DNA from 2 places in the Psychrobacillus sp. FSL W7-1457 genome. Region 2 is predicted to be linked to the other one. Evidence: a T-box and tRNA genes for the amino acid it is inferred to sense, from the RefSeq annotation. Region 2 holds a T-box; the other holds one or more tRNA genes.

Region 1 (3,429 bases), 1.9 Mb from region 2:
ACATCAATGTTCAATACATCTATTTGATAAAATGGAATATTGCATTGCTGAAATTTCTGTTTCACCTCTTCCTCCTGCGATGTATACAACGCAACATTATTTTCTAAGTTGTTCATCAGCTCACTCATGTGATTTCCCATATCTCTCAATTTTAATGCAAACATCTTTTTACCATGCTGCATTTCATAGGCTAGCTTTCTTTTCGCCTCCCTCTCCTTTAATTCGTGCATTATTTGTAATGGTTTAACGCATTTAAACTGCATTTTCTTTTCTAACTGTATCCTCGCTTTTTTAGGTTGCTCCTCCCACTGTTGAATTAGACTCGGTATGCCGTTTGATTTTGCCCCCCAACATTTTTCATAATGAAAACAAGACTGACAAGTTACTAATGCTTCTACCCTCTCCTCACTTGCTGCTTTAGGTTCAAATCGATCTGATATAAAACGCGTAATGAAATCCACAAAGTGTTGAAATTCCTGTAACTGATGATTCACCTTTTCAGTCATCCACTTCTGTCTTCTCAATAAGACATGCGTCGTGTCAGGATAAAGTTGTTCCTTCAAATCCTTAATCCATGCAGAAGGAATCATAAAAAAGATTAGCGAGGCCGCTACCAATGAGCCGATATAAACCGAATCTAGAGGTAACGTTCGATCATATAACAGAAAGAAAAATGTGGCTCCAAGCATACTGAATGCCTGCCAAAGCCTGCCAAATCTCTTATGGAGACCCGCTAAGAAGCCGGTCAAGGCATAAACCGCAATCATTCCACTAAAGCTTAAGGTGGAAATACTTAATACCGTGCCCGCCAGGACTGCCACAACAGTAGAAAGTTGAACACCTCCTACCGCGGCAGCAACAGCAATTACTAAATGTGCAAGTATTAATGGAACCGAAACATAACCAATGATAAAGGATGACATACCAGTTAGCACTAGGGCCCCTATCAATAAAGCAGAGCCCATCCTTTCCATTGTCCATTTTTTATGGATCAATTCGGGTAATGGAATGAACAACTGAAACAAAAAGATTGTCATGAACAAGCTCAATACACCTTCGTACCCTATCGCTAACCAAACAGAAACTGGAACTGAGCCCCCATATGAAGCGAATTGCCAAAGAACCTGGATCAATACGACATCTATTAATACAAATAAGGGAATAGGGATTTTATTTATCAGCTTCTTTCCTTGAAGCGTAAAGAAAATACCCTGAAATACATGAATCATCAATTGCCCTAATCCAAGCGTCAAGCTTCCTAATAGTGCTCCTGCAAATGTCCAAGGAATAAATCGTTGAAATCTTAAGCTAACCAATGCCCAAATAGGCAAGAAAAATGGTACTGACGCTTCGAATAGAACAACCTGGGCTAAGAAAAATGAAAGAACAAAGAATGTCACCATTAAGGTTAAGGTGACCTTTCTTGCTTGAATATTTTCAACTACCCTTCTCCATGTGAAACTTCTTTTTTGCTCTTGTTCGTAAATAGTTTTCATATTGTATTCCTCCCTATTCAACTCATGTTCGAAGTATACCTAGTGGATCTCAAAAAGTATGTCTCTTCCTGGCACCACTCTCAAAAACTTTTCGACCTGATATACCACGTTTTGAATTCCCTGAAATATTGAATGATGCATTTGGCCCTGGACCACTCGAAAACCAACGTATTCCTAGGTTATTATCCGCACATAAATTGTCAGTTTTTTTCGTAAATGAATATTTATGAATATCTTTTTAAAAAAGTATTGACACTTTGTCCAAACGCTTGTAATATGATATTTGTTGTTATAACGGCGGCCTAGCTCAGCTGGCTAGAGCGTACGGTTCATACCCGTGAGGTCGGGGGTTCGATCCCCTCGGCCGCCATTTATACGGCCCCTTGGTCAAGCGGTTAAGACACCGCCCTTTCACGGCGGTAACACGGGTTCGAATCCCGTAGGGGTCATCTTTAAAAAGAGGTTGCATACTTGCAACCTCTTTTTTGTTATCCTTTTATCAAAGGAGGCAGGTAAATGTTTAAGAAGAAAAGTGATCCACTTGTAGTAGCTGAGCATTTTGTTCAGCAATACTTTCCTCATTGTCTAGGAGCCATTTTAGCTGGGAGTGTTGTTCGAGGAGAAGGTACCTCCACCTCTGATTTGGATATTGTAATATTCGATGAGCACATTCTCACCTCCTATAGAGAATCTCTATACTTAGAAGGATGGCCAATAGAGGTATTTGCCCATAGTTTGAGCTCCTACAAGCAATTCTTTGAGCTGGATTGTGAAAGGGCTAAGCCTTCCCTTCCAAAGATGGTCGCGGAGGGAGTGGTATTAAAGGGGCAAGGGGTATTGTCCCCTATTCAAGAAGAGGCTCGCGTACTATTGTCGAATGGACCGAGGGAATGGTCTAAAGAGACTATTACGATGAAACGCTATTTTCTTACAGATGTTTTAGATGATTTTATTGGCTGTACAAATACCCAAGAGGAGCTATTTGTCGTCCATTCCCTCTTAGATCTAGCCAATGAATTTGTATTAAGAACAAATCGGCAGTGGACGGGTACGTCTAAATGGGGGTATCGTGCTTTGAAACAATTTGACGAATCATTTGCAATTAAATTTACGGAAGCCTTCGATGCCTATTACAAGCATCGTGAAAAAGAGAAGATTGTCGAGATTGTCGACGAGATGCTTCAGCCTTATGGTGGGCGCTTGTTTGAAGGGTTTTCTTTAGGCAAGCCTACCAGTGATGATCACTAAGCATAGTTAACCTAATGCAACAGTTGGAGATATATCTGTACGATAATATATCGGAAAGACTATGCGCCTGCAAAGAAAAATGGAGATTATCATATTGTAGATCATTTATAATCTTCTAAACCTAGTGTTTAATTAGTTGATTCATATTAGAATCTTCAAATATTAATTCTTTCTAAAATTTTGTAGTAGGATACTTAAATCTTTCCAGAATGTATTTTTATATTGCTTGAAATTGTGCAGAACATTAATTTGCATAGTAGGAATACTAAGTGATTGAAGTGAAAGGCGGCGACTCCTGCCGGAATAGCATGAGGTGAAGACCCCGCAGGAGCGCAGCGACGAGGAGGCTGAGGCCATGCCGGCGGAAAGCGTCCGACTGGAACGGAAATCGCAATTTCTTATTTACTTCCCAAAGAACAAAACCCGTAGACCTTTTGAAAATTGTCTAACGGGTTTTTGAGAGGTTAGTTATTATATTCCGGTGTTACTTGTTTTTGATGATGTAGATCATGCTCGATGAAGTCTGTAAAATAATTTCGTATAGTACTTGAATGGTCACCAATATAAAAGTATCTATCCCATTCTACTTCATCAATTTTCTGAAGCTCTGCCATGATCGCTTCACGTTGCTTTTTTGCATGAGCAAGGGTTTCTTTAAATGTTTGTTCATGAGCAAGGGCTGCAG
Region 2 (3,429 bases):
ATAAAAATTTAATGAGCATGGCGTTGCTTTGTAATGATTCGATAAGTACAGAAGAAAAAGAAATTGGAGATCCAACAGAAATTGCGCTTGTAAATTGGAGTAAACTATATAATTTTGATGAAGGGAACGTACGCCAACAATATTTCCGTGTAGGAGAAATGCCATTCGATTCTAATCGCAAGCTAATGAGTACGATTCATCGAATAAATAATCGATATATGATGATTACAAAAGGAGCAGTTGATGAGCTATTATCTCGAATAGTAAGAATGGAAACATCTACAGGCATTTCACCTATTAACATAGGGCAAATCGAAAGGATAAAACAAGCAAACCACCATTTTTCAAGCCATGGTCTAAGAATCCTTGCGTTTGCTTATAAAGAAGTAGATTCCCTGATAGTAAACATGGAAATGGAGCAGGATCTCACTTTCATTGGATTAGTCGCTATGATGGATCCCTTAAGACCAGAAACTAAACAAGCGGTAGAAGATTGTATTGAGGCAGGTATTAAGCCTGTTATGATTACTGGAGATCATAAAATTACCGCTACAGCTATAGCGAAAGAAATAGGGATAATAGAAGGTCCTCAGGAAGTAATGGAAGGGAAGGAAATTGAAAAATTATCAGATATAGAATTACAAGACGTAGTCGAGAATGTCTCTGTATATGCACGGGTATCCCCAGAACATAAAATCCGTATAGTAGAAGCTTGGCAAGAAAAAGGTCACGTTGTAGCGATGACAGGTGACGGTGTAAATGATGGACCAGCCTTGAAGCAAGCGGACATAGGGGTTGCTATGGGCATTACAGGTACTGAAGTTGCAAAGGATGCCTCTGCTATGATCTTGACTGATGATAATTTTTCAACCATTGTCAAAGCAGTTTCCAATGGGCGAAGTATTTACACTAACATTACCAATTCCATTATGTTTTTGCTATCCGGTAACACAGGGGCTATCCTAGTTGTACTGTATGCAACCATTCTTGCTTTACCTGCACCCTTTTTACCGGTTCATCTATTATTTATAAACTTGCTGACGGATAGTTTACCTGCCATTGCAATTGGTTTAGAGCCACACAATAAAAAAGTAATGAAAGAAAAGCCAAGGGACATTAAGGAACCGCTTCTAAATAAGAAGTTTGCTATACAGGTTGGATTAGAGGGCTTCCTCATCGCAGCAGTAACAATTATCGCCTTTCAAATAGGATTGGCGACTGGGGATACAATGGTCGCGACTACTATGGCGTTTGCAACCTTATGCTTGTCGCGATTATTTCATGGCTTTAATTGCCGATCAAAAGAGTCCATATTTAAAATTGGATTGTTTTCGAATCTAACTGTTTGGATAGCTTTTCTAATTGGTGTCATTCTTTTGAACCTAGTTTTGATATTCGAGCTATTTGACGTTGCAGCAATAAGTCGCTCTCAACTAGCGATGATTTATGGATTGGCTTTCGTACCATTCATAGTTATTCAAATAGATAGATTTTTCCTTGCTAAAAAATAAATATTGATTTATGAGTGGAACATTTTGTATAATTCTAATAATATAATGCTATGTTATAGGCTAGGGTTGAATTATAATACTCTTTAAATCAGAAAGTAGAATTGATTTCCGCACCAACCGGACGCTTTCCGCGGGGTGAGCGATAAGCCATCACCCATCGCTTCATTTAATTTGTACACTCGGTAAAAAAAAGAAATGTTTAGTAAAATCATCAATAACTTTAATATAACCTAATATAAAAAGGCGTTGAAGAGGAAAAGTAGAGTGATGATGTTATATAGAGAGCTTCTGATGGTGGAAATGAGGCAAGCTAGTCATTCGAACATGATCTCGGAGCTTCGTACTGAACGTTTCACAACTAGTAGGATACGACAAGAGTTGGCACTTGTTACCCATGTCAAAGTATAAAGGCTTTTTGCTATGTACTTATGGAGTCAAATGGTGCGAACCATTTGAGTATTAAGGTGGTACCACGAGAAAACCTCGTCCTTATCGAAATTCGATAAGGCTGAGGTTTTTTATTTTGGCTGAAGATATTTAAAACTAACTTGGCTAAAAAACTTAATGAAGAAAAGGGGAGAATCAAAATGAACATTTTTATCGGAGGGGCATGGCCATATGCTAATGGGTCCCTACATTTGGGACACATTGCTGCCTTATTACCAGGCGACATTTTGGCGAGATATTATAGACAAAAGGGAGAGGAGGTATTGTATGTCTCTGGGAGCGATTGTAACGGTACTCCCATATCCATACGTGCTAATTCTGAAGGCGTCACAACTAAAGAAATAGCGGATAGATACCATAACGAGTTTAAAGAAACCTTTAAGCGTCTGGGCTTTACTTATGATATGTATACTCGAACTGATAGTGATCATCATCATAAAGTGGTTAGGCAAATCTTTTTAGAACTGTGGAAGAATGGTTATATATACGAAAATGAAATAGAGCAAATCTATTGTGCCACTGATAATCAATTTTTACCTGACAGGTATGTGGAGGGGAATTGCCCAAATTGCGGAAGCCGCGCAAGAGGGGACCAGTGTGATGCCTGCTCTTTGATTATAGACCCTATGGACTTAACAAATAGAAGTTGCAAGCTATGTGGAAATGAGCCGACTGTTAAAGCTACAAAGCATTTATATTTTCAACTAAGCAGCTTTCAGGAGCAGCTAGAGAATTATCTTACGTCAGCAAAAGCAAATCATGCGTGGCGAAAAAATGCAGTTCACCTGACCGAGCGATATTTAAATGAAGGGCTTCGAGATCGAGCGGCTTCAAGGGATCTGCCAAATGGGGTAAGTATACCCATAGAAGGATACGAGGAAAAGAAAGTGTATGTATGGATAGAGGCTGTTTCCGGTTATTACTCAGCGAGTAAGGAATGGGCCACTCTTAATCAAACGGATGAAAAAGAATTTTGGAATGAACAAACCATTTCCTATTATGTTCATGGTAAAGATAATATCCCTTTCCATACCGTTATATGGCCAGCGATACTTAAAGGTATTCGTCAAGAAACACTTCCAACTCATATCATTTCCAACGAGTATTTAACGTTGGAAAAGAGAAAATTTTCGACTAGCCAAAACTGGGCGGTATGGGCTCCTTATTTTGTAGAGAAATATCATCCGGACTCCTTAAGATACTTTTTAACAAGCAATGCCCCCGAAAATAGAGACTCGGATTTTTCGTGGAGAGAATTTATTCATAGTCATAATGGGGAGCTGCTTGGAGCATATGGAAACTTTATCAATCGCACATTAAAATTCATTGAAAAGTCCTTTGAAGGAACAATTCCTGATCGAGCAATTCATAAAAAAATAGAAGAAACCACTATAAACTTATATACAACGGTTGGGCAATTGGTCGAGGCAGGTCAGTTCAAATTAGCAATAGATTCTATCTTTTCATATAT

The links. A T-box is a leader RNA that pairs with one kind of tRNA and senses whether it is charged. The one in region 2 lies ahead of metG (methionine--tRNA ligase), so its partner is inferred to be a tRNA-Met.
Region 1: it encodes a tRNA-Met, which carries the amino acid that the T-box ahead of metG (methionine--tRNA ligase) is inferred to sense. The anticodon was not compared.

Annotation. Positions count from the first base shown of each region.
Region 1 covers NZ_CP151993.1:73,086-76,514, reverse strand. Annotated here, with positions in the region: gene NSQ95_RS00385 (SpoIIE family protein phosphatase) at 1-1,496, opposite strand, end outside; tRNA gene NSQ95_RS00380 (tRNA-Met) at 1,793-1,866, shown strand; tRNA gene NSQ95_RS00375 (tRNA-Glu) at 1,874-1,945, shown strand; gene NSQ95_RS00370 (nucleotidyltransferase domain-containing protein) at 2,013-2,744, shown strand; gene NSQ95_RS00365 (DinB family protein) at 3,209-3,429, opposite strand, start outside.
Region 2 covers NZ_CP151993.1:2,151,447-2,154,875, reverse strand. Annotated here, with positions in the region: gene NSQ95_RS10475 (cation-translocating P-type ATPase) at 1-1,511, shown strand, start outside; T-box leader at 1,749-2,005, shown strand; gene metG (methionine--tRNA ligase) at 2,060-3,429, shown strand, end outside.